4 regions of the Rhizobium sp. BT-226 genome follow, and region 1 is predicted to be linked to each of the others. Evidence: predicted binding sites of a transcription regulator. Region 1 holds the regulator's gene; each other region holds the start of a gene.
What was found. Region 1 encodes LexA, which represses DNA repair genes until DNA is damaged. Its sites were predicted from a motif close to TGTTCNNNNTGTGTTCNG; they were not measured.
Positions count from the first base shown of each region.

Region 2: the regulator LexA is predicted to act here: its motif matches at 3,018-3,035, upstream of OIU37_RS07780 (putative DNA modification/repair radical SAM protein).
Region 3: the regulator LexA is predicted to act here: its motif matches at 2,929-2,946, upstream of OIU37_RS16235 (ATP-dependent helicase).
Region 4: the regulator LexA is predicted to act here: its motif matches at 3,616-3,633, upstream of OIU37_RS25095 (ImuA family protein).

Region 1 is NZ_JAOYTI010000001.1:280,674-286,424, reverse strand. Features, by position in the region: gene eno (phosphopyruvate hydratase) at 1-521, opposite strand, end outside; gene kdsA (3-deoxy-8-phosphooctulonate synthase) at 659-1,504, opposite strand; gene OIU37_RS01630 (VOC family protein) at 1,501-2,397, opposite strand; gene lexA (transcriptional repressor LexA) at 2,593-3,312, shown strand; gene OIU37_RS01620 (ComEC/Rec2 family competence protein) at 3,293-5,725, opposite strand.
Region 2 is NZ_JAOYTI010000001.1:1,522,189-1,527,939, reverse strand. Features, by position in the region: gene OIU37_RS07795 (dicarboxylate/amino acid:cation symporter) at 1-1,153, shown strand, start outside; gene OIU37_RS07790 (glycosyltransferase family 4 protein) at 1,225-2,283, opposite strand; gene greA (transcription elongation factor GreA) at 2,311-2,787, opposite strand; gene OIU37_RS07780 (putative DNA modification/repair radical SAM protein) at 3,041-4,273, shown strand; gene OIU37_RS07775 (UdgX family uracil-DNA binding protein) at 4,273-5,727, shown strand.
Region 3 is NZ_JAOYTI010000002.1:1,211,832-1,217,582, reverse strand. Features, by position in the region: gene OIU37_RS16240 (enoyl-CoA hydratase/isomerase family protein) at 1-809, shown strand, start outside; gene OIU37_RS16235 (ATP-dependent helicase) at 821-2,881, opposite strand; gene OIU37_RS16230 (hypothetical protein) at 2,989-3,255, opposite strand; gene OIU37_RS16225 (BON domain-containing protein) at 3,433-3,693, shown strand; gene OIU37_RS16220 (hypothetical protein) at 3,778-4,038, shown strand; gene OIU37_RS16215 (DUF982 domain-containing protein) at 4,277-4,519, opposite strand; partial or broken gene OIU37_RS16210 (response regulator) at 4,891-5,667, shown strand.
Region 4 is NZ_JAOYTI010000004.1:111,043-116,793, forward strand. Features, by position in the region: gene OIU37_RS25060 (pyridoxal-phosphate dependent enzyme) at 1-177, shown strand, start outside; gene leuD (3-isopropylmalate dehydratase small subunit) at 238-846, opposite strand; gene OIU37_RS25070 (glyoxalase/bleomycin resistance/extradiol dioxygenase family protein) at 982-1,401, opposite strand; gene OIU37_RS25075 (hypothetical protein) at 1,529-1,762, opposite strand; gene OIU37_RS25080 (CoA ester lyase) at 1,902-2,822, shown strand; gene OIU37_RS25085 (DUF1737 domain-containing protein) at 2,822-3,028, shown strand; gene OIU37_RS25090 (metallopeptidase family protein) at 3,054-3,491, opposite strand; gene OIU37_RS25095 (ImuA family protein) at 3,653-4,597, shown strand; gene OIU37_RS25100 (DNA polymerase Y family protein) at 4,608-5,751, shown strand, end outside.

The sequences.
Region 1 (5,751 bases):
ATCGTATCGGCGCCGACCGGCAGGATCATGAATTCTTGGAAATCAATCGGGTTGTCGGCGTGGGCACCGCCGTTGATGATGTTCATCATCGGCACCGGCAGCAGGCTCGCGGAAGCGCCGCCGACATAGCGGTAGAGCGGCAGGCCGGAGGCCTGGGCGGCAGCCTTGGCGACGGCGAGCGACACGCCGAGGATGGCGTTGGCGCCGAGGCGCGACTTGTTCGGCGTGCCGTCGAGCTCGATCATGATGTTGTCGATCTGGATCTGATTTTCGGCGTCGATGCCGCCGATCGCGTCGAAGATCTCGGTGTTGGCGGCTTCGACCGCCTTTTCGACGCCCTTGCCCAGATAGCGCTTGCCGCCGTCACGCAGTTCGACCGCCTCATGTGCGCCCGTCGAGGCACCCGAGGGAACGGCCGCGCGGCCCATGCTGCCATCTTCGAGATAGACATCGACTTCGACGGTGGGGTTGCCACGGCTATCGAGAATCTCGCGGGCGATGATATCGGTGATTGCAGTCATGGGTTCTTCCTGCTCGGTGGGTGATCAGTCGTTCGAAACCTGTCTTAATCGAAGACGTGCAAATTACAATGCTGCAATTTCCAGCCTTCGAACCAGCCTTCCCGGCCTATAGCACGATCATGTCAGGCTGTTGAACGTCAAGCCTTGGCGACCGCATCGAAGGCAAGCAGCTTTTCGAGAAGTCGCGGCATGTCCTTAAGGTAGACCATGTTCGGTCCGTCGGAAGGTGCATTGTCGGGGTCCTGATGGGTTTCGACGAAGACACCGGCAATGCCGGCAGCCACCGCTGCGCGCGCCAGCGTTTCCACGAATTCCCGCTGACCGCCGGAGGATTCGCCCTGCCCGCCCGGCTGCGCCACGGAATGGGTCGCATCGAAGATAACGGGGGCGCCCATCGCCGCCATGATCGGCAGCGAGCGCATGTCGGAGACCAGCGTATTGTAACCGAAGGAGGCGCCGCGCTCGCACAGCAGCACGTTCGGATTGCCGCTGGCATTGAGCTTCTTCAAGACGTTCTTCATATCCCAGGGAGCGAGGAACTGACCCTTCTTGACATTGACGACGCGGCCGGTCTTGGCGGCGGCGATGAGGAGGTCGGTCTGGCGGCAAAGGAAGGCCGGAATCTGCAGGACGTCGACGATCTTTGCCACCTCCGCGCATTGCTCGGCGGTATGGACGTCGGTCAGGACAGGAAACCCGAATTCCTTCTTGAGGTCGGCAAAGACCTCCATGCCCTTTTCGATGCCGATACCACGTTCGGCCGACAGCGAGGTCCGGTTCGCCTTGTCGAAGGAGCTCTTGTAGACGAGGCCGATGCCGAGCTTTCCGCAAAGCTCTTTCAGCGTGCCGGCAACCATGAAGGCGTGGTCGCGGCTCTCCATCTGGCATGGACCGGCAATCAGCGACAGGCGGCCGGTATTGGAAAAGGTGACCTGGCCTTGGCCTTCGCCGATCCTGACTTCGGAATTCGTATCAGTGCTCATCGTGTTTCCTCGAAGGCGAAGAGCGTGCCCTGCCCGGGCGCGGGCTTCACCAGAATGCGGTTGTTCTTGCGCGTGTATGTCACCCCGTTAGCAGCCAAATGCGCTTCTGTCACGGCAAGATCGGCGACAGTGAAGAGGATTGCCCGGCCGCGTAGGCCGCGATCGGCGGATGAGCCACCAATGTCGAAATAGGCCTCCAGCCCTTCTGGCGTCATCAGGCTGATTTTGGCATTCGATGCCGCGATATTGACGCCGAAACCGGTTTTCTCGACTGCCGATTGCGCCACGGCAAGGCTGACGAAGGCAGCGAAGGCGGCCGGCTCCGGCGTGCAAAGCGCGATCTCGACTATGCCGGTGACGCCATTGGCATGTGTTTCAAGCGCGGCGCGGTCGGCCGGCAGCGGATTGACGCGCTCGACGGTGAAAAGCAGGAGATCAGGCGCGCGCAGGTCGCCGGCAAAAGCCAGCTTGAAGCCGGCGATCGTCTCGGAACCGTCCGGCATCGTCATCGGCCGGGTGAACTGCAGCATCTCGCCGGCGCTCGATCCGTTGCCGACGAAGTTTTGATGATCGATGCCGCCAGCCTTGCTGCCGAAGGCCAGTCCCGAAAGCCCCTCCTCGCCGCAGCGGAAGCGGAAGGCCTGGTTGCGGGCAGTGAAGACATTGCCTTGCCGCGCCGATGCCTCGCTCTCCTCGACGCTCGCAACCCCGAGCGGCTCCAGATAGGTCTTATCGGCAAAAAAGACGCAGGCATTCTCCGTTCCGAAGGGATGGCGCGCATCGGAGGCAACGGTGAAGCCGAGCTTGCCGAGCCTTTCGCGCGCCAGATCGATATTGACGACCGGCAGCACGACATGATCCAGCGGGTGCGGTTTGGCGGAATGCTCGTTCATCATGTCCCTCCTGGAAAGGTCAAGAGATGTGCAGCGCGACCTTCAATACAAGACTTGTGTCCCAATCCGGCGAATGAAAATAAAAATCTCAACGAGTTGGCGCCAAGTTTTACGGAAATTTAGCTACTTGCGGAACACATATGGAACATATAGTGTCTGTTCTGGATTTGTTTCAATCACGAGGTCACAACGTCGATGCTCACGCGCAAACAACAGGAGCTTCTCCTCTTCATTCATGAGCGCATGAAGGAATCCGGCGTTCCGCCATCTTTCGACGAGATGAAGGATGCCCTGGACCTCGCCTCGAAGTCCGGGATTCATCGCTTGATTACAGCGCTCGAGGAGAGAGGCTTCATTCGCCGCCTACCGAACCGCGCCCGCGCGCTCGAGGTCATCAAGCTTCCGGAGGCCTACAGCCCCAGTATCCAGCCCCGGCGCGGCTTTTCGCCGAGCGTCATCGAGGGCAGCCTCGGCAAGCCACAGCCGGTCGCCGCCCCTGCTCCTGCAAAGCCCGTCGCCGACAACGGCAATTCGGTCTCCGTGCCGGTCATGGGCCGAATCGCTGCCGGTGTTCCGATCTCGGCGATCCAGAACAACACCCACGACATCGTCGTTCCGGCCGACATGCTCGGCTCCGGTGAACATTACGCGCTGGAGGTCAAGGGCGATTCGATGATCGACGCCGGCATCTTCGACGGCGACACCGTGATCATCCGCAACGGCAGCACTGCAAGTCCCGGTGATATCGTCGTTGCCCTCGTCGATGACGAGGAAGCGACGCTGAAGCGCTTCCGGCGCAAGGGCGCCTCGATCGCGCTAGAAGCCGCCAACCCGGCGTACGAGACCCGGATCTTCGGGCCGGACCGCGTCAAGGTACAGGGCAAACTCGTCGGCCTCATTCGCCGCTATCACTGACATTGGCCAGGCCGGTTTCGGTAAAACTGTTGCTGCGCCAGTCATAGGCGCGATGGCGCATCCATGGCCGCGACAATGCATCGAATGCGGTTGCGACCTCCGGGCCGGCATCCGTGAAGCGCAACTCGATGGAACCGCTCCTGCGAAGCGTCTCACCGGTGAAGAGCGTCGCGCCTGAGCGGCAGCTGTTTAAGCGAAGGCGGACCGACGTCACGACGATATCGGCGGCGTCGCATGCCGAGCCTAGATAGGCGGCATTGTCGATGACGGTTACCACCTGACCATTGCCAAGCCTTGATGTGCACCAGGCCTTCTTGACGCAGGAAAAGCGGTTTGCGTCACCGCCCGCTGCGGCGGCCCGCATCGCGGTCCTTGCTTCGTTTTGCTGATCGCGGGAAAGCCCGACGCGGCGATCTTCTCCCTCCGGCGGGATAGCAGGACCGTCCAGCATCTTCGGCGGATCATGCTTCTGCAGGACCAGCGCTCTCTGCCACTGGTCGAAGATGAAATCCGGCGGTCTTTCACGGTTGGAAGCCATTGCCGCCGCCTCGACGATTGCGACGAGACTACCATCCTCCGAAATCACCAGATCCGGCGGCCGGGGAACCGGCAGAAGCAGCAGGATGAGCGTCGCGACCGCGATAATCGATGTGCCGATATGGCGCAACCGGGTGCGGAGCAGCGTCAGCAGCAGAAAGCCTGCCACGGCGACGGTGAAATACCAGGCGGGCAAGCGGCCGACGTCGATATTGCCATTCCAGCCGGACACCGTCTTTGCGACCGCGATCACCAGATCGAGGCCGAATCCGACGATCTTCCAGGCCCAAACATCCAAGCCGAAAGGCATGAGCAGCATTGCCAGCAAGCCGGCCGGCATAATGATGAAGGAGATGATCGGCATTGTCGCGAGATTTGCCGGCAGGCCGTAGGCGGTCAGGCGATGAAAATGCTCGATCGAAAACAGCGCGGTGGAAAAACCGCCGATCAACGAGGTCAGGAAGACGCCGCCGAAGAAGCCCGCAACGGTAACGAAGGGCCTGATGATCGGCAGCTTCAGGAAAGCGTTTTCGCGGACCCGCCGATCCTTCCACAGCTGATAGCCAGAGACCAGCGCCAATGTGGCGGCAAAAGACATCTGGAAGCTCGGACCCAAGACCTCGGACGGCGAAATGACAATGATGACGTGCGCGGAGAGAGCGACATTGCGTAGGCTGATCGACGGCCGGTCGAAGAAGACGGCGATCAACATAATGGCCATCATGATGAAAGCGCGTTCGGCAGAGACCGCAAAGCCGGAGATCAGGAAATAGGCGGTGACGGTGATGAGCGCGCCGGCGGCGGCAATCTTCTTCGTCGGATAGGCCTCGGCGACACCGGGAAAGAGGCTGAGCAGCATCCGCAAGCCGACGAAGAAGATTCCGGCCGACAGCGCCATGTTGAGACCGGAGATGGCGATGATATGCGCCAGACCGGACTGGCGCAGCGCTTCCGTCGTCGCATCCGAGATGGCGCGCCGCTCGTCCGTCACCAGAGCAGCGGCAAAAGCGCCGGTGTCGCCGGGCAGGATCGACCTTATGCGGTCGCCGATACCGCTGCGCAGCCGGTAGAGCCATTCCAGCAGCGCTTCGGTCGTCGATCTGGCCGCCTGCGGACCTGCCTGCACATCGACCTTCGTCGGCGCACCGTAGAAGAAGCCGTTGGCGCCGATGCCATCGAAATAGGCACCGAAGGAGAAGTCGTTGAGCCCGGGAAGCGCTGGGCCTGCCGGCGGCGTCAGCCGCGCTCTGCCAGTGATGATATCGCCGATCTCGAAGGCCACGTCCGCGCCGCGGGCGATTGCGGTGATGCGGTCCGGCGGCCGCTTCACCTGTGGCGCCTCAGTGCCGGTAACGGCAAGAATGTAGCGCCACCGCCCGCGATCATCACCTTCGCGCCGCTCGACACGGCCGGTCACCGTCGTCGTCACGGCGGAATCGAGGATCACGGTGGAAGCCCGCCGGCTCTCGAACTGCGCCGTGACCATGCCGCAGGCCACGAGTGAAAGCGCCAGCAGCGTTGCCCGCACTGCCGCCCGGCTGCGGCCGGCGATGAGAACCGCCACGGTCAGCGCCAACAGGCAGAGCAGTGATGCAACGAGAGGAAAATCCGATGCCGCGAGAAACCAGCCGGCTGACCCGGCGCCGAGGAAGACCGGCGAAAACAGCAGCAGGCGGCCATGGTCTACCTCCTCGCCCAGCATGCGCATGCCGGCACGCAGCAATTGCGAGGCTGCGGCCGGCAGCCGGTGGCGCAATGGTGTCTCCGACTGCGTCCTTGTCGCTCGCGTCACCACGACAGGTGGTGAAAAACTGGAGGAGTCGGCAGGGCCTTCGCCCGCTTCCGGCCGCAATTCGACTGTCGTCAACTCCTGCATGAACCGCCCAAGCCCGGCTGCGAAGG
Region 2 (5,751 bases), 1.2 Mb from region 1:
CATTGCGCCGGTCATCTTTCTGACGGTTGCGACCGGCATTGCCGGCATGAGCGACCTGCAGAAGGTCGGCCGGGTCGCCGGCAAGGCGATGCTCTACTTCCTGACATTCTCGACATTGGCGCTCATCATTGGCCTGATCGTCGCCAATGTCGTCCAGCCCGGCGCCGGCATGAACATCGATCCTGCCTCGCTGGATCCGGCCGCCGTCGCCGGCTACGCCGCAAAGGCGCATGAGCAGAGCATCGTCGGTTTCCTGACCAACATCATCCCGACGACGATCGTCGGCGCTTTTGCCGATGGCGACATTCTGCAGGTACTGTTCTTCTCGGTGCTCTTCGGCATTGCGCTCGCCATGGTCGGCGAAAAGAGCCAACCGGTCGTCAACTTCCTCAATGCCCTGACTGCGCCCGTGTTCAAGCTCGTCGCCATCCTCATGAAGGCTGCGCCGATCGGCGCCTTCGGCGCCATGGCATTCACCATCGGCAAGTACGGGGTCGGATCGATCGCCAATCTCGCCATGCTGATCGGTACCTTTTACATCACCTCTCTGCTCTTTGTCCTCGTCGTTCTCGGCGCGGTCGCCCGCTACAACGGCTTCTCGATCGTGGCGCTGCTGCGCTACATCAAGGAAGAACTGCTGCTGGTCCTCGGCACCTCGTCTTCGGAGGCCGCCCTTCCGGGGCTGATGAACAAGATGGAAAAGGCCGGCTGCAAGCGCTCGGTCGTCGGCCTCGTCATCCCGACAGGCTATTCCTTCAACCTCGACGGCACCAACATCTACATGACGCTCGCAGCGCTCTTCATTGCCCAGGCAACCGGCATTCAACTTTCCTGGGGTGATCAGATCCTGCTGCTGCTGGTGGCGATGCTGAGCTCCAAGGGTGCTGCAGGCATCACCGGCGCCGGCTTCATCACGCTTGCCGCAACGCTCTCCGTCGTGCCCTCCGTGCCGGTCGCCGGCATGGCGCTTATCCTCGGCATCGACCGCTTCATGTCGGAATGCCGGGCGCTGACCAACCTCGTCGGCAATGCGGTGGCGACGATCGTCGTCGCACGTTGGGAAAACGAACTGGATACGGCGCAGCTCGCCGCGGCACTGGGCGGCCAGACCGGAGAGGATATTTCGGCTGCCGGGCTGCAGCCGGCCGAATAGTCAGCCGCTATTCCTTATCGTTAGAATCCCTGCAGCGGCCCGTTATCCAACGGGCCGTTTCTCTTTCTGCGTCAGCCGCGATTGTCGCCGAGAAGGCTGTTATAAACGGCGCCGATCGCGCTTGCTTCCTTCTCCAGCGCAAAATTCATCCTGACATGCCGTAGCGCATTCTCGCCATGGGCGAGCGCCAAAGCGGGATCGGCGATATAGGGCGCGATTGCCCGCGTCAGCGCCTCGCCATCGCCGGCGGCGACGACCGAGCCCGTCTCGCCCGTGACGATGAGCTCGGCATAGGCGCCGGCGTCCGATGCCACCACCGCGGTGCGCGAGGCCATGGCTTCGAGCGGCGTCAGGCCGAAACCCTCGTTGCGGGAAGGGGCGACGTAAAGCGTCAGGCGGCGATACCAGACCTTGATGTCCGGCACTTCGCCGAGGAAGAGGATACGGTCGCTGAGCCGGGCGGCCGCGACATCCGCCTTGAGTTTGTCGCCAAATGCCATGTGTTCGGCCGTCACCCGGCCGGAGACGATCGCCGTCCAGTCGGGATGCTGTGGCAGCAGTTCGATCATCGTCCTGACGAAAAGATCGGTGCCCTTCTGATGGCGCACACGGCCGAAGCAGCCGACGAGATGGCGGCCCGGCAGGCCGGTGGCGGCGATGCCGTCCTCCGCCGTTTCCGGCGGATGGAACAAGGCAAGATCGACGCCGTGCTGGATCACCGTGTGCGGCACCTCGAGGAACGAGCCTGATCGATCGCTGGTCGCGATGATAGCGTCCATGCGGCGGATCAGCCATTTCGTATAGGCGGTGTGCCTGCGTTGCGCGGCCGAGGTGAAGAGAAGCTTCAGCGGCATCCGCAACAGATGGCGCAGCAGGATGCCGACGGCCATCTCGTTGTTGCGGCGAGCGTGCCAGACACGCTGGCGCCGGCGCGCCGGCGGGCGCCAGAGGCCGAGGAGTTGCCGTCCCTTAAGTTTCGGCAGGTCCTCCGGCAGGCCGGGGCCGAGTGTCGCGATCTTGATGCCGAGCCGGATCTGGCATGGGATGAGCTGGACGATAGTCGACGTGACGCCGGAGAGCCGGCGCTTGAAATTGGGCGCAATGATCTCGACGTCACGGATATCGGGCAAGGGAGGGGTCTCGCGGCTCGCGGGCGATCAGCCCCAGGAAACCTGGAGGATTTCGTAGGCCTTGGAGCCGCCCGGCGCATTGACCTCGATGGAATCGCCGACTTCCTTGCCGATCAGAGCACGGGCGATCGGCGAGGAGATGGAGATGCGGCCGGCCTTGACGTCGGCTTCCTGGTCGCCGACGATCTGGTAGGTCTTTTCTTCATCGGTGTCCTCGTCGATGAGTTTCACCTTGGCGCCGAACTTGATCTTGTCGCCCGACATCTTGGTGAGGTCGATGACCTCGGCGCGCGCCGTCAGGTCTTCCAGCTCGCTGATGCGGCCTTCATTGTGACTCTGGGCTTCCTTGGCGGCGTGGTATTCGGCGTTTTCGGAAAGGTCGCCATGGGCACGGGCTTCGGCGATCGCCTCGATGATTCGAGGGCGCTCCTCCTGCTGACGCCAGCGCAGTTCTTCCTGCAGCTTGACGAAACCGCCCGGTGTCATCGGTACCTTTTCAACCATTTTTCTGTCCTTCAATCCTCGTATCCGCACAACCAGCGGCGAACACAAAAGAAAACAGGTCCCGAAGGGGAGCTTCGGAACCGTGCCACAATCTTAGTCGGACGCTTATAGCAGATCGCCAAGGCCGATTTCCAGAAAATTCGCATGAAAGAAACGCGGCGCGCCCCAACATCAGGTGATGTGGCTTGAAAATGGGCAGAAATCGCATGGTCCTGATTGACTCTCTGCATGGGAACATATAGTGAACATACTAATGAAGAAGTCGCTTACAGAACGCCTGGCCATCCTTTCCGATGCCGCGAAATATGACGCTTCCTGCGCTTCCAGCGGCACGGTGAAACGTGATTCCCGGGCAAGCGGCGGGCTCGGTTCGACCGAGGGATCCGGCATCTGTCATGCCTATGCCCCGGACGGGCGGTGCATTTCGCTTCTGAAGATACTGCTGACCAATTTCTGCATCTACGACTGCGCCTATTGCGTCAATCGCTCGTCGAGCAATGTCGAACGGGCGCGCTTTACGCCCGAGGAGGTCATCTGGCTGACGCTGGAATTCTATCGCCGCAACTATATCGAAGGCCTGTTCCTTTCCTCCGGCATTATTCGTTCGTCAGATTACACGATGGAAGAGATGGTCCGCATCGTCCGCGAACTGCGTGTGACCCACAATTTCCGCGGATATATCCATCTGAAATCGATCCCCGAGGCGTCGCCGCGTCTGATCGAGGAGGCGGGGCTTCATGCAGACAGGCTGTCGCTCAATATCGAGTTGCCGACGGATAACGGCATCACCCGCTTCGCGCCGGAAAAGAAGCCTGCCAATATTCGGCGTTCGATGGGGGATCTGAGGCTGAAGATCGAGGCCGCCGGCGAACCGACGCTGCGGACGAAGAAGCGTCAGCGTTTCGTGCCGGCCGGCCAGAGCACGCAGATGATCGTCGGCGCCGATGGCGCGAACGATGCGACGATCCTTGCGACCAGCGGCCGGCTTTACAGCAGCTACGGGCTGAAGCGCGTCTATTATTCCGCCTTCAGCCCGATTCCGGACTCGTCGAAAAATCTGCCGCTGATCAAACCGCCGCTGATGCGGGAACACCGGCTCTATCAGGCCGATTGGCTCTATCGATTTTACGGTTTCGGCATAGACGAGATCACCGCGAACCAGGCGGGAGGCATGCTCGATCTCAGCCTCGATCCCAAACTTGCCTGGGCGCTCGCCAACCGGGCCGAATTTCCCGTCGATATCAACAGGGCCGAGCGCGAGCGGTTGCTGCGTGTGCCCGGTCTCGGCACCAAGACAGTCAAAGCGATCGTTTCGGCACGGCGTTTTCGCCGGTTGCGGCTCGACGATCTCCAGCGGCTCGGCGTTTCGATCAAGAAGGTTCAGTCCTTCATCTCGGCGGAAGGCTGGTCGCCGCGCCGATTGATCGAGCGCCCCGACCTTCGCGCCATGTTCGAACCGCAACCCGAACAGTTGTCGTTGCTGTGATGCGTCGGGTCGTGCTTGCAGGACGCGGGGAGCTTGCCGAATGGCGCGACGCCGCGCGCGCTTTCGCGGCCGCGGGCATCCTGCCGGAAGAGATAGATTGGCGCGAAAAAAGCGAGGAGGCGGACCTTGCGTTTCAGCGCGACGCCATGCCGCCGGCGCCCGTCATGGCACGCAAGCCGATGACGGTGCCGCCCGCCTTCATCGAACTCGCAGAGACAGTTCTCTGTCATTCCGACCCGGCGCGTTTTTCCCTGCTTTACCGTCTGCTCTGGCGGCTGCAACTGGACCGGCAACTGCTTGAAGTGGCCTCCGACGAGGACGTCGCCTGTGCCAGGCTGATGGCGAAAAACGTTCGGCGCGACGCGCACAAGATGACGGCCTTCGTCCGCTTCAAGGAGGTTGGTGCGGTGTCGGCAGGCCGTCGAAAATTCCTCGCCTGGTTCGAGCCGGATCACCATATCGTCAGGCGAACAGCGCCCTTCTTCCAACGGCGCTTCACCGACATGGACTGGCTGATCGCCACGCCCAAGGGATCGGCCGCCTGGGACGGAGAGCGGCTGACGATGAGCGACGCGCCGTGCGAAAAACCCAATCTCACCGATGCTACCGATGACCTCTGGCGCACCTACTACGCCAGCATTTTCAATCCGGCGCGGTTGAAGCTGAAGGCGATGCAGGCGGAGATGCCGAAAAAATACTGGAAGAACCTGCCGGAAGCCGATCTCATCCCTGGGCTGATCGCATCGGCGGAGAGCAAGGTGCGGGCCATGGCTGCAGGGGAGGCGACCCAGTCGTTGCCCTTTCACGATCGCCTGCAGGAAGCCGCGCGCAGCATTCCAGTTGAACCTGAAGCGCCGGCGGGCACGCTGGAAGCACTGGGCGCGGAAGCTGCCGGCTGCACCCGCTGTCCGCTTCATGCGAAGGCGACGCAAACCGTATTCGGGGAGGGGCCGCGCGATGCAGAGGTGATGTTCGTCGGCGAGCAGCCAGGCGACCAGGAGGATATATCAGGGCGCCCCTTCGTCGGTCCCGCCGGCAGGCTGCTGGACCAGGTGATCGCTGAAGCGGGCATCGACCGCTCAACGCTTTACGTCACCAATGCCGTCAAGCATTTCAAATATGAGCCGCGCGGCAAGCGTCGCATCCATCAGAAGCCCAATATGGGGGAGGTGAAGCATTGCCGCTGGTGGCTCAATCTGGAGATGGCACTGATCAAGCCGAAGCTGATCGTTGCCATGGGGGCGACAGCGCTCGCGGCGCTGACCGATACGAAACAGCGGCTGCAGGATGTCAGGGGGAAAGCGATCGCGATCGACGAGAAGCGAACGCTCTTTGTGACAGTGCATCCGTCCTATCTGTTGCGTATTCCCGACGAGCGGCTGAAAGCGGAAGAACTGGCGCGATTTCGCGAAGATATGCTGAAAATTCAGCGCCTTATGCTGGCAGCTGCATAAACTGATTCCGAAGCCTCTGGCGCC
Region 3 (5,751 bases), on a different contig from region 1:
CGGCAAGCTTCTGGCGCGAGGAATTCCGCCTCAACCATATGATCGCCGCCTACCCCAAACCCTATGTCGCGCTGATGGACGGCATCACCATGGGCGGCGGCGTCGGCCTGTCGTCGCACGGCCGCCACCGCGTCGTCTCCGAGCGCACCCGGCTGGCCATGCCCGAAACCGGCATCGGCTATGTCCCGGATGTCGGCGCCACCTGGCTGCTGCCACGCGCACCCGGTGAAGCCGGAACATGGCTCGGCCTGACAGGGCTTGATATTGGCGCGGCCGATGCAATCCACGCTGGGCTTGCCGACCTTCAGATCGCGTCGTCGAGGCTCGGCGAAGCGATCGATGCTCTCTCCGGCCTGCCGCGCGGAAGTTCATCCGGCGATGTCGATGCCGTCTTGCAGGAGCTTTCGGAACCTCAGGGAGAAAGCCGACTCAGGCAGAACGCGGCGACGATCGATCGCGCCTTTCGTTTCGACAGCGTCGAGGAGATCCTGGCAGCACTTGCCGGGGAGGAGGGCGATTTCGCCGCTGAGACGCGCCGGGTGCTGCTGACGCGTTCGCCGACCAGCCTGAAGCTCGCTTTGCGACTGTTCAGGGCCGGACGCCATAGCGCCTCGCTTGCCGAATGCCTCGGCCGGGAACTCGGCGCCTGCCTGCAGATGCTTGATAATCCCGATTTCTTCGAGGGTATTCGCGCCGCCGTCATCGACAAGGACCGCAATCCGAAATGGTCGCCTGCATCAGTCGAGGCTGTGGAGTCAGCAAGGATCGAGCATTTCCTGAAACCGGCCGAACCGCCGCTTTCGCTCTGAAGTCTATCCAGTTATCGCCACATGCCGCGCATGCGGGCGCCGACATCGATGCGCACCTGCCGCGCCTGCTGCTGGGCGGCGCTGCCAGATTTCACCTGCGGCCAGCTGCAGGCTTCGAAGAACTGCAGCAGCGTTGCCGGAATGAAGCGGCTGCGTGAGGCATAGACGTGCCGGTCGCCCTGCGAGTTCTGCCCATAGGTGAAGAAGCGTTGCGGAACGACGAGGTCGAGACCATCCCGAGCGCGCGTCATGGCGACATAGAGCAGCCGGCGTTCCTCTTCGATTTCGGCGGTGGTGCCGACGGCGAGGTCGCTCGGTATGCATCCGTCGACGACATTCAGCATGAAGACCCTCGTCCATTCCTGGCCCTTGGCGGAATGGATGGTGGACAGGATGAGATAGTCTTCGTCGAGAAGCGGTACGCCCGCCTGGTCGCTGGTCGCATCCGGCGGATCGAGGGTGAGCTCGGTAAGAAAGCGCTCGCGTGAGGCATAACCGCTAGCGATCTGCTCGAGCTGCAACAAGTCGGCCTGTCGCGTCGCGGCATCCTCGTGCAGCCGTTCCAGATGCGGTGCGTACCATTCCCGTGCCAGGCCGATCTCTGCCGGCCAGCCGGCCTTGCCGGTCTTCAGCTCCTGCAGCATCGAAACGAACGTTGTCCAGTCCTCGCCGGAGCGCGGTGGCGCCGGCATGGCGCCAAGAGCAGTAATCGGGCTGGCATCCTCGGCCATCAGGTCGAGCGCCTTTTGCGCCGTCGACGGCCCGACGCCCGGCAGGATCTGCATCAGCCGGAAGCCCGCCACCCGGTCGCGGGGGTTTTGCGCGAAGCGAAGGGCGGCCAGCATGTCCTTCACATGCGCGCTGTCGAGAAACTTCAGCCCGCCGAATTTGACGAAGGGGATGTTGCGCCGGGTCAGCTCGACTTCCAGCGGCCCGCTGTGATGCGAGGCGCGGAAGAGCACGGCCTGCTGCTTGAGCGTGAGGCCTTCCTCGCGATTGTCGAGAACCATGTCGGTGATGTAGCGCGCCTGCTCGGCCTCGTCGCGCACCGTGACGAGGCGCGGCCGCTCGGACGATTGCCGCTTGGTCCAGAGGTTCTTGGTGAAGCGCTCCGAGGCAAGATCGATGACGGCGTTGGCGGCAGCGAGGATCGGCTGCGTCGAGCGGTAGTTACGGTCGAGCGTGACGATATTGGCGGCCGGGCTGAAGGCGGCGGGAAAATCGAGGATGTTGCGCACCGTCGCAGCGCGGAAGGAATAGATCGACTGCGCATCGTCGCCGACGACGGTCAGCCCCTGGCCTTGGGGCTTCAGCGCTAGCAGGATCGAGGCCTGCAGCCGGTTGGTGTCTTGATATTCGTCGACCAGCACATGGTCGAAACGGCTGCCGATATCCTCGGCAATCATCGCTTCGCCGACCATCTGCGCCCAGTAGAGCAGTAGATCGTCGTAATCGAGCACGTTCTGGCTCTGCTTGGCCTCGACATAGCTGGCGAATAGTTCGCGCAGCTGTTTCTCCCACGTCGCGCACCAGGGAAAGACGTCGCGCAGCACGAGGTCGAGCGCGGTTTCCGAATTCACCGCCCTGGAATAGATGGCAAGGCAGGTGCCCTTTGTGGGAAAACGGCTTTCCGTCTTCGAGAAGCCGAGGTCGTGCCGGATCAGGTTCATCAGATCGGCGCTGTCTTCGCGGTCGTGGATGGTGAAATCCGGATCGAGGCCGATCTGCTCCGCATAATCCCGCAGCAGCCGCGCGCCGATGCCGTGGAAGGTGCCGGACCAGGACAGCGCGTCCGCCATCACGCCGGCATTCGAACCAAGCACATCGCGGCAGATGCGCTCGACGCGTCGCGCCATCTCGGCGGCGGCCCGACGCGAGAAGGTCATCAAAAGGATGCGGCGGGGGTCGGCGCCTTTGACGATGAGATGGGCGACGCGATGCGCCAAGGTATTCGTCTTGCCGGAGCCGGCGCCGGCAATGACCAGCAGCGGCCCGGCAATATGGCTGCCGTCGATGAGCGTGCCGTGCTCGACGGCCATGCGCTGCTGCGGATTGAGCTTTTCGAGATACATCCAGCCGTCCGGTCGGGCTCCCGCAGAATCACTGGGGAAAGATTAGATGTTCCTTGAATGTTCGCGATTGCCGCCGCTGTCAAGCGATCTGGCGCGCTGGCAACATCTCAGTCGGGGAAATCCGGACCGATCTCGCGCCGCACCAGCTTCAGGCTGCGGTCGGGCTGAAGGATATAGGTTTCCTCCACGCGCTGTCCCGTCCCGTTGTAGAACTGGTGATAGACGGCGCTGCCGACTGGCGACTTGCTGAGCTTCGTTCGCGGCTGGCCGCCATAGGTAATGCTGCCGGGAATGGGTTCCAGCGCCGGGCTATCGGCCGAGGAACAGCCGGCAAGCAAAGCCCCGGCAAACAAGGCGGACAGAAGCGCTTTCATCGTCATCATCCCTCTTTCGACTGCAGCCAGATATGGAAGCGGCGGCGCCTTTCGCCAAGGGTAGCCATGCCACCGCGCAGGTATCGCTGTCGAGCAAGCTCTTCTTTTCCGGGGGACGCAACGAAATGCGTCACTGCGGCGTTAACAGACATCAACCAACATCAGGAAACGTTCACGGTGCTCGGCTTTCCAGCATTCACGGGGCATGGCGAGCCCGGCCGGCAGGGCCACAGCGATGCCGCGACGCGCGCCTCGGTAGAGAGCGCCCTTCATGCGGCCGCCGATATCGAAGCCGGCGAAATCACCGTCAGCATATCGGGCTCCTATGTCACCCTCGAAGGCTTCGTGCGCCGGCGGGGTGATGTCGAGCGGGCGGTCGAGATCACCGAGAGCATCGTCGGCCGAGGCTATGTGCACAGTCGCCTGCTGCGACGCTAGCCGGCCAGCGCCGTCATGTCGCATGAAGGGAACCAAAACGCCCTCCCGCGGGTTGAAAGGCGGACCTAAACGCTGGAGAACCTCATGCAGTCGCTTCTTCGCATCTCTGCAATGACCGTGATAACAGGCGGTGTCTTTGCCGGCTCCGCCCATGCCTCGCTGGAAACCGGCACGAATTATTCCGCTTTGCCGAAGGACCAGATCGCCCTCAACGAATATACGGGGGCCCTCGCCTGCCAGCCGGTAGAGCCTCACTATCTTCCCTCCTTCATCCGCGCGGCAGATGGCACGATCATCGGTGTCGGTTATGTCGAGATCGAGAATGAGAGCGGCGCTGATTGCTGAAAAAGGCGGTCCTGCTCGGACGAGGCTCGCCTGCGTTCCCGCAGAGGTGACGAGCCTCTAACCATCATCATGATGGCTGGTAGTCTTCTATTGAGCACCTGTACCAGGCGCAACGCCCTTTGCGCCAAAACCCGGCACGCACTTGTTGCAGGGTCAAACCAAAATTAAAGCATTGTCCCGTTCCGGCACGCTTGCGCGCCCAGAAGGCGAAAATCGCCCGAAATTCCTTGCGGAAGTGCTAATGCAGCTTCAGCTTCGCCTCTTCGGCGGCCGCCAGGAACTCGGCTCTTGCTTCTTCCACGCTCTTGCGCCCATCGAGCGCCGCCCGGCAGGCGCTGCGGGCCTTGATATAACGAAGCCCGCGCACACTCGGCCAGAGATCCGCCAGGCACTTCAGCGCATCGAACGGACCATTGACCGTTCGCGCATCGGCACCTTCGAAACCGACATTGACCGGACTGTTCCATCTTTCAGTTGCCATCGATGCTCCTCCACGATTTGTCGACAGAAACGAAGTGCAGCATCTCCCAGTTCCTCCGGGGAGATTTTGCGATAGTTAATATTCTAGCGTGATTTTCACCGTCAGCAATGGGCGGATCGTCGCTGATGCCGCTGCGAGCGGCCTCGCGTCGACCGATGAGGGGATATGATGGACGGCTTTGATGAGAAGCAGCAGATGATGACGTGTTTCGGAAGAGGTAGGGACCGATGGCGATGCCCTGTTGCGGATCGCTTGTGAGCACGGGCGGAAGGCACCATCGCCATAAGATTGGGTGAGGGCGAATAGCCTTCTTGTCAATGCATCCGACGGGACCCATAAGTTGTTTTGATAACAGGGTCGAGGGCCGGGGAATGACCGCGCGCATATTGGTGGTTGACGATATATTGGCGAATGTGAAGCTGTTAGAAGCGCGCCTTCTCGCAGAATATTTCCAAGTACTGACTGCCGCCGATGGTAATGAGGCACTAGCGATCTGCGAGCGAACCCAAGTCGATCTCATTCTGCTCGATGTCATGATGCCCGGCCTCGATGGCTTCGAGGTGTGCGAGCGGTTAAAGGCCAAAGGAAAGACGGCGCATATCCCGGTCATCTTCATAACCGCTCTCGATCAGCCCGCCGACCGCGTCCGCGGCCTGAAAGCCGGCGCGGACGACTTTCTGACGAAACCGGTCAACGATCTCCAGCTGATCTCCCGCGTGAAAAGCCTGCTGCGGCTAGCCGAAACTCAAACCAGATCCCATGTTGTGCGAAACGCCACGAACCCTGCAAGCGTTCTCCTCGTGGATGCACGGGCCAACTCGCAGGGACAGATCATCAAAACATTGAAGCCCGTTGCGGATGTGGCAGCGATCTCCGATCCGCAGGCAGCCCTTTTCGAAGCGGCCGAAAACTGGTTTGATCTGGTTATCGTCAACGCCAATTTCGACGACTACGATCCGCTTCGCCTCTGCTCTCGATTCCGTTCGCTGGAGCGCACGCGGTTTGTGCCAATCATGCTGATTACCGAGCGAGGCGCCGACGATATTGTGATCCGTGCACTCGACCTCGGAATCAATGACTATATCTTCCGCCCGATCGATCCCAGCGAGTTCCTAGCCCGTTGTGATAACCTCCTCAATAAAAAGAAGCGAGCGCTGCACACCTCAACCGTTGAAGGTGGCGGCAGGTCGCATGGTGAAACAAAACATCACCCGGGCGCTCTTCTGTTCGAC
Region 4 (5,751 bases), on a different contig from region 1:
CTGAAATTTGCCGATGCGCAGCGCATTCTGGTCGAGCCGGCCTGCGGTGCGGCGCTTGCGGTTGCCGATGTGCATGCCGGGCTGCTTCAGCGCTTCGATCATCCTCTTATCGAGGTCTGCGGCGGCATTGGCGTGTCGCTCGAAAAACTCAGGGCCTGGAAAGAAAAGTTTCTTTGACCCACACCAAAGAAAAAGCCGGGCGTAAGCCAGGCTTGATCGGTAACCGATTGGAAGGGCTCAGGCTGCCCAGGGGTGCGAAGCGGCGTTCTTCTTTTCGAAGCTGTCGATCGCCTTGCCCTTTTCCAGCGTCAGGCCGATATCGTCGAGGCCGTTCAGCAGGCAGTGACGCTTGAACTCGTCGAGATCGAACTTGATCGAGCCACCATCGGGGCCGGTGATCTCGAGGTTTTCGAGGTCGACGGTCAGGATGGCGTTGGAGCCGCGCGAAGCGTCGTCCATCAGCTTGTCGAGATCGTCCTGGCTGACCTTGATCGGCAGGATACCGTTCTTGAAACAGTTGTTGTAGAAAATATCGGCGAAGCTGGTCGAGATGACGCAGCGGATGCCGAAATCCAGAAGCGCCCAGGGCGCGTGCTCGCGCGAGGAGCCGCAGCCGAAATTGTCGCCGGCAACCAGGATCTTGGCATCGCGATAGGCCGGCTTGTTCAGCACGAAATCCGGGTTTTCGGAGCCGTCTTCGTTATAGCGGGCCTCTGCGAAGAGGCCGGTGCCGAGGCCGGTGCGCTTGATCGTCTTCAGATAATCCTTCGGAATGATCATGTCGGTGTCGATGTTGACGACCGGCAAGGGCGCAGCAACGCCCGTGAGCTTCACGAATTTATCCATGACCCATGCTCCATTTCTGCAAATCTACTTCCTGAATTTGCATCTAGTCCAGTTTTTCGCCGAAATGAAGGAGAATCTTTCTAAAGTGGCGGCCGCGCGCGACGTTTCGCGCGGCCTGCCATTGTGCGTGTTTGGTTATTTGGACGGTGCGTTCAACCCCCAGAGGACGCCGAACGGATCACGAAGCTGGCCATAGCGGTCGCCCCAGAACATCAGTTCGACCGGCATGACGACTTCGGCGCCGGCGGAAACCGCGCGATCCCACCAGAAATCGATATCGTCGATAATAAGCTGGATGGCGAAGCCTTCATGGCCTTTGAAGGGGCCGAATTCGGGATAGGCATCCGACAGCATGAGGGAGCTGCCGTTGATGTAGAGATGCACATGCATCGTCCGGCCGTTCTCGTCGACCGGCACGCGATAGGCTTCTTCGGCGCCGAAAGCCTTCTTGTAGAATTCCGCAGCTTTCACCGCGCCGCTGACCGTCAGATAGGGCAGCAGGCCGTTCTTGACCGGTGGCATCTTGGTCGGGTTGCTCTCTGTCGTCGCATCCATGCTTGTCCTCCATTCATTTTTGAACGCCGGCTGAATGCCTGGCTGCTTCAAGGACGTGGCATGGAAGCGTGATCCGACAGTGCCGGCCGAAAATTTTCAGCGACCAAAATTTTCAGCGAAAAGATGATCAGAGATCGATGATCGTGCCGCGGCCGTCGTTCCAGATGCGCATCTCGCGTTGGCCGTTGTTTGCCTTGGCGCGGACCGGAGCGGGCTTCATCTTCATCGAAAGCGCGCGTCCGACCATGAGCACGGTCAGGATGCCGCCGACGGCGAGCGTCACCGAAAAGGTGAAAATCAGCATGGCCACGAAAACGGTGGCGCCGGCAAGCATGAGGAAGATGGAGCGAATGTTCTGCATGGGTTTGAGACCTTTCTTCGGAAAGGAATGTGGTCCTTCTCTTTCCTCTCTGCAAGGCAAGCATGGCTTTTTGTTGTTCTGCGGGAGGTTCTGGGGTGGGCTGCTTGCTTCGGCCGTCAAAGCTTGGCACTAATTCGCCATGAGCCGAAACCACATGACCCGCTCCGTCCGCCTGCGCCGTTCGGTGTTAAGCGTGCCTGCCGTCAATCCCCGCGCCCTCGAAAAAACCCATGCGGTCGATTGCGATGCGGTGATCTTCGATCTCGAGGATTCCGTGGCGCCGGAAAAGAAGGCGGAAGCGCGGGAAAACCTGAGGAATTTCTTTTCGGCTCGGCCGCTCCAAGGCAAGGAGCGGATCATCCGCATCAACAGTCTGTCCACCGATTTCGGCCTGGCGGACATGGAGCTGGTGACGGCGCTTGGTCCCGATGCCGTGCTGCTCCCGAAGGTCGACGAACCGCAGGATGTCATGGCGCTCAGTGACCTTCTCTCCGAGGCCGATGCACCGGAAGATCTGCGCATCTGGGCGATGATCGAGACACCGCGCGGCATCCTCAATGTGGCGGCGATCGCCGAGGCCGGGCGCACGCCGGGCTCGCGGCTCGATTGTCTCGTCGTCGGGCTGAACGACCTGCGCAAGGAAACCGGCGTGCTGCCGCAGCCGGGGCGGAGCTATCTCGTGCCGTGGCTGATGCAGGTCGTCCTTGCGGTCAGCGCCTATGGGCTCGATGCGATCGACAGCGTCTTCAACGATTTCAGGGACGAACAGGGTTTCGATGCCGAATGTCTGCAGGGCCGGGCCATGGGCTTTGCCGGCAAGATGCTGATCCATCCTGCGCAGATCGAGCCCGCCAACCGCCATTTCGGCCCGGATCCGGCAGCGATTGCGGAAGCGGAGGCGATCATATCAGCCTTTGCCGATCCCGCTTCCGATGGGCTGAACGTCATCAATGCAGGCGGGCGGATGGTCGAGCGGCTGCATCTTGTCCAAGCGGAAAGTCTGGTCCATAAAGCCCGCCTGATCGCAGCCCGCCAGGCTGCAGCACGAAAGACGATGTGATGAAACTCTACCGCTTCCTGACCGGTCCCGACGATGCTTCCTTCTGCCATAAGGTCACTGCCGCCCTCAACAAGGGCTGGGCGCTGGAGGGCTCGCCGAGCTATGCCTTCAATGCCGCAACCGGCGCGATGCAGTGCGGCCAGGCCGTCGTCAAGCAGGTCGAAGGCAAGGATTACAATCCCGAGATGAAACTCTCCGAGCAGTAAACGCGTCCTTTTGGACGCGCGGTGCTCAGCGCTCGGCAGCTTCCTCGGCGCTCGCCTCGATCCGCTCCATGTCATCGTCGCTCAGCCCGAAATGGTGGCCGATCTCGTGGATCAGGACGTGGGTGATGATATCGCCGAGCGTCTCGTCGTTCTCAGCCCAGTAATCGAGGATGGGACGGCGGTAGAGACGGATGCGGTTCGGCATCTCGCCGGTTTCCACCGTGAAACGTTCGGAAATGCCCCTGCCCTCGAAAAGACCGAGCAGATCGAAAGGGGTTTCCAGCGCCATGTCCTCGAAAACGTCGTCATCGGGGAAATCTTCGATCTCGATCGTGAGGTTGGTCGTCAGTTGGCGGAATTCATCCGGCAGATGGCTGTAGGCCTCCATGGCCAGCGACTCGAAGGTGCTGATCGTCGGTGCATGGCGGTCTTGCCAATCATCGCTCTGGTCTACGCGGGCCATGAATCTTCCTTCCTTTGCGGGCCCATATAGAACCTTTATCGCCGATTTTCGAGTGCGGAATCAAAGGCAGGAATATTTTCATAGAAAATGGACGTTGACTCTTCATTAGCTCTCTGGAATCTATAAGAACATAACAGGAACAAGACGGATCGGAGAACGCCATGGCGCAGCACGCCCTGGCGCGCGAGCGGCTTTTTGCGCTCCGCGAAACCATCGCCAGACTGGAGGGAAAGCCTGCGCCGGCGCTTGCGGCAGCGGAGCAGGAAGCCTTGGCGGAAGGACGTAAGACCCGCCAGGAGCGCACTCTGCCGCCCCTGCCGTTTGGGGTGGAGTTTCTCGACGGGGCGCTGGAAGGCGGCCTGCCGCTCGATGCGATCACCGAATTCCGTTCCGCTCTGTCTCGTGATGCCGGTGCTGCAAGCGGGCTGGCGATGGCTGTTGCAGCGCGACTGCAAAAGCAGGAAGCGGATGCCGGCCGCCTTCTGCCGTTGCTCTGGATTGGCGATGCCGTCGGCACGCTGGAGGCCGGTCGTCCCTATGCCCCCGGGCTTCGGGATTTCGGGCTGAGCCCGGAGCGGTTTCTCCATGCCGCCCCGCGCAAGCTGGACGAGGCGCTCTGGCTGGCGGAAGTGGCGGTGGAAAGCGCTGCCTTCTCGGCCGTCATCTTCGAAGTGCGGGGCAATCCCGCCCATTTCGGCCTGACCGAAAGCCGCAGGCTCAGTCTCAGGGCGCATGCTGCCCGCTGTCCGCTCTTTCTTGTCCGTCAGGCCGGAGCGGAGGAGGCAAGCAGTGCGGCCTTCCGTCTGCAGGTCGAACCAGCCTCGTCCGCTCTGCGGTCGTTGCCGGATGGATCGAAACTTTCCGGCAGCATCGGCAATCCGATTTTCCGTCTGACGCTGGAGAAGAGCCGAAATCCGGCCCCGCTCTCCTTTCTTCTGGAGTGGAATCCCCATGAACGCGAATTTCTCCCTGTCGCCGAACCAAACCTCGTTCGTCCTTCAGGCGAACAATCAGCGCATTCTGGCGCTCAGCTTCCCGCATCTGCCAACGGACCGCATCGCCCGCAGGCGATGGGGGCTCTCCTGGCGTTCGAAAGGGCGTCCTGAGACGCCGCCTATCGTCTGTTCCGGCAAGCTCAACAATGCCATGCGGCTGACGGCACTGGACGAGTTGGCCGAGAGGCTGGGGTTGAAGAAGGAGCTGGGCGTTGCCGAAGCGCGCGCCATGTACCCGATGCTCGAGGTCGCGGAAGAGGATCCGGCGGCCGACCGCCGGTTGCTGGAGGCAATTGCCGACTGGTGCGACCGCTATACGCCGCTGGTGGCGTTTGACGGCAAGGACGGCCTGTTTCTCGACATTAGCGGCTGCGCCCATCTTTTCGGCGGTGAAAAGGCGCTTCTCAAGGATGTGCTGTCGCGGCTTTTTCATATGGGATTCGATGCCCGCGGCGCGATCTCATCGTCGCCCGGCCTTTCCTGGGCCGCGTCCCGCTTCGGGCAAGGCGGCGTGATCGAGGACGAAGAGACGGAACATGTGCTGACGTCCTTGCCGGTTGCAGCCTTGCGGCTGGAAGGACAAACCGTCGATGCCCTGAAGAAGCTCGGTCTGAAATATATCGGCGACGTTATCGATGCACCGCGAGCGCCGCTGACCCGCCGGTTCGGCCCGGAGCTGCTTCTGCGTCTCGACCAGGCGCTGGGACGTGAAGAGGAGCCGGTCTCGCCCCGGCGTCCGGTTGCCAGCCTCTCGGCCGAAAGCCGGCTGATCGAGCCCATCGGGACGGAAGAGCAGATCCTTGCCGTCACCAGGCAGGTCGCCTTATCGCTGCAGCCGTCGCTGGAGGCGCGGGGGGCTGGCGGGCGGGTGTTCGAACTGGTGCTGTTCCGTGTCGACGGCAGGGTCTTTCGTATCTCCGTCGGCGCTTCTCGGCCGCTTCGCGAACCAAAGTTCATTGCCGGACTTTTTTCCGAGCGATTGCAGGCGGTCTATGACGATCTCGATGCCGGCTATGGTTTCGAGATCCTGCGGTTGAATGTGTTGCGGCACGATCCCTTCAACGAGGCGCAGGGTGATTTCGAGGGCGACCGTCAGGGAGAGATCTCGCTTTCGGCCTTCGTCGACCGGGTTTCCGCCCGGCTTGGTGCGGATTGCCTGCAGAGCTTCCAGCTCCGCGAGAGCCATGTGCCGGAACGCGCCGTCATTACGGTTCCTGTGATGGAGAGCCTTCCCAGGCGGAAGGCCGCGCCGGACATCCAGCTTC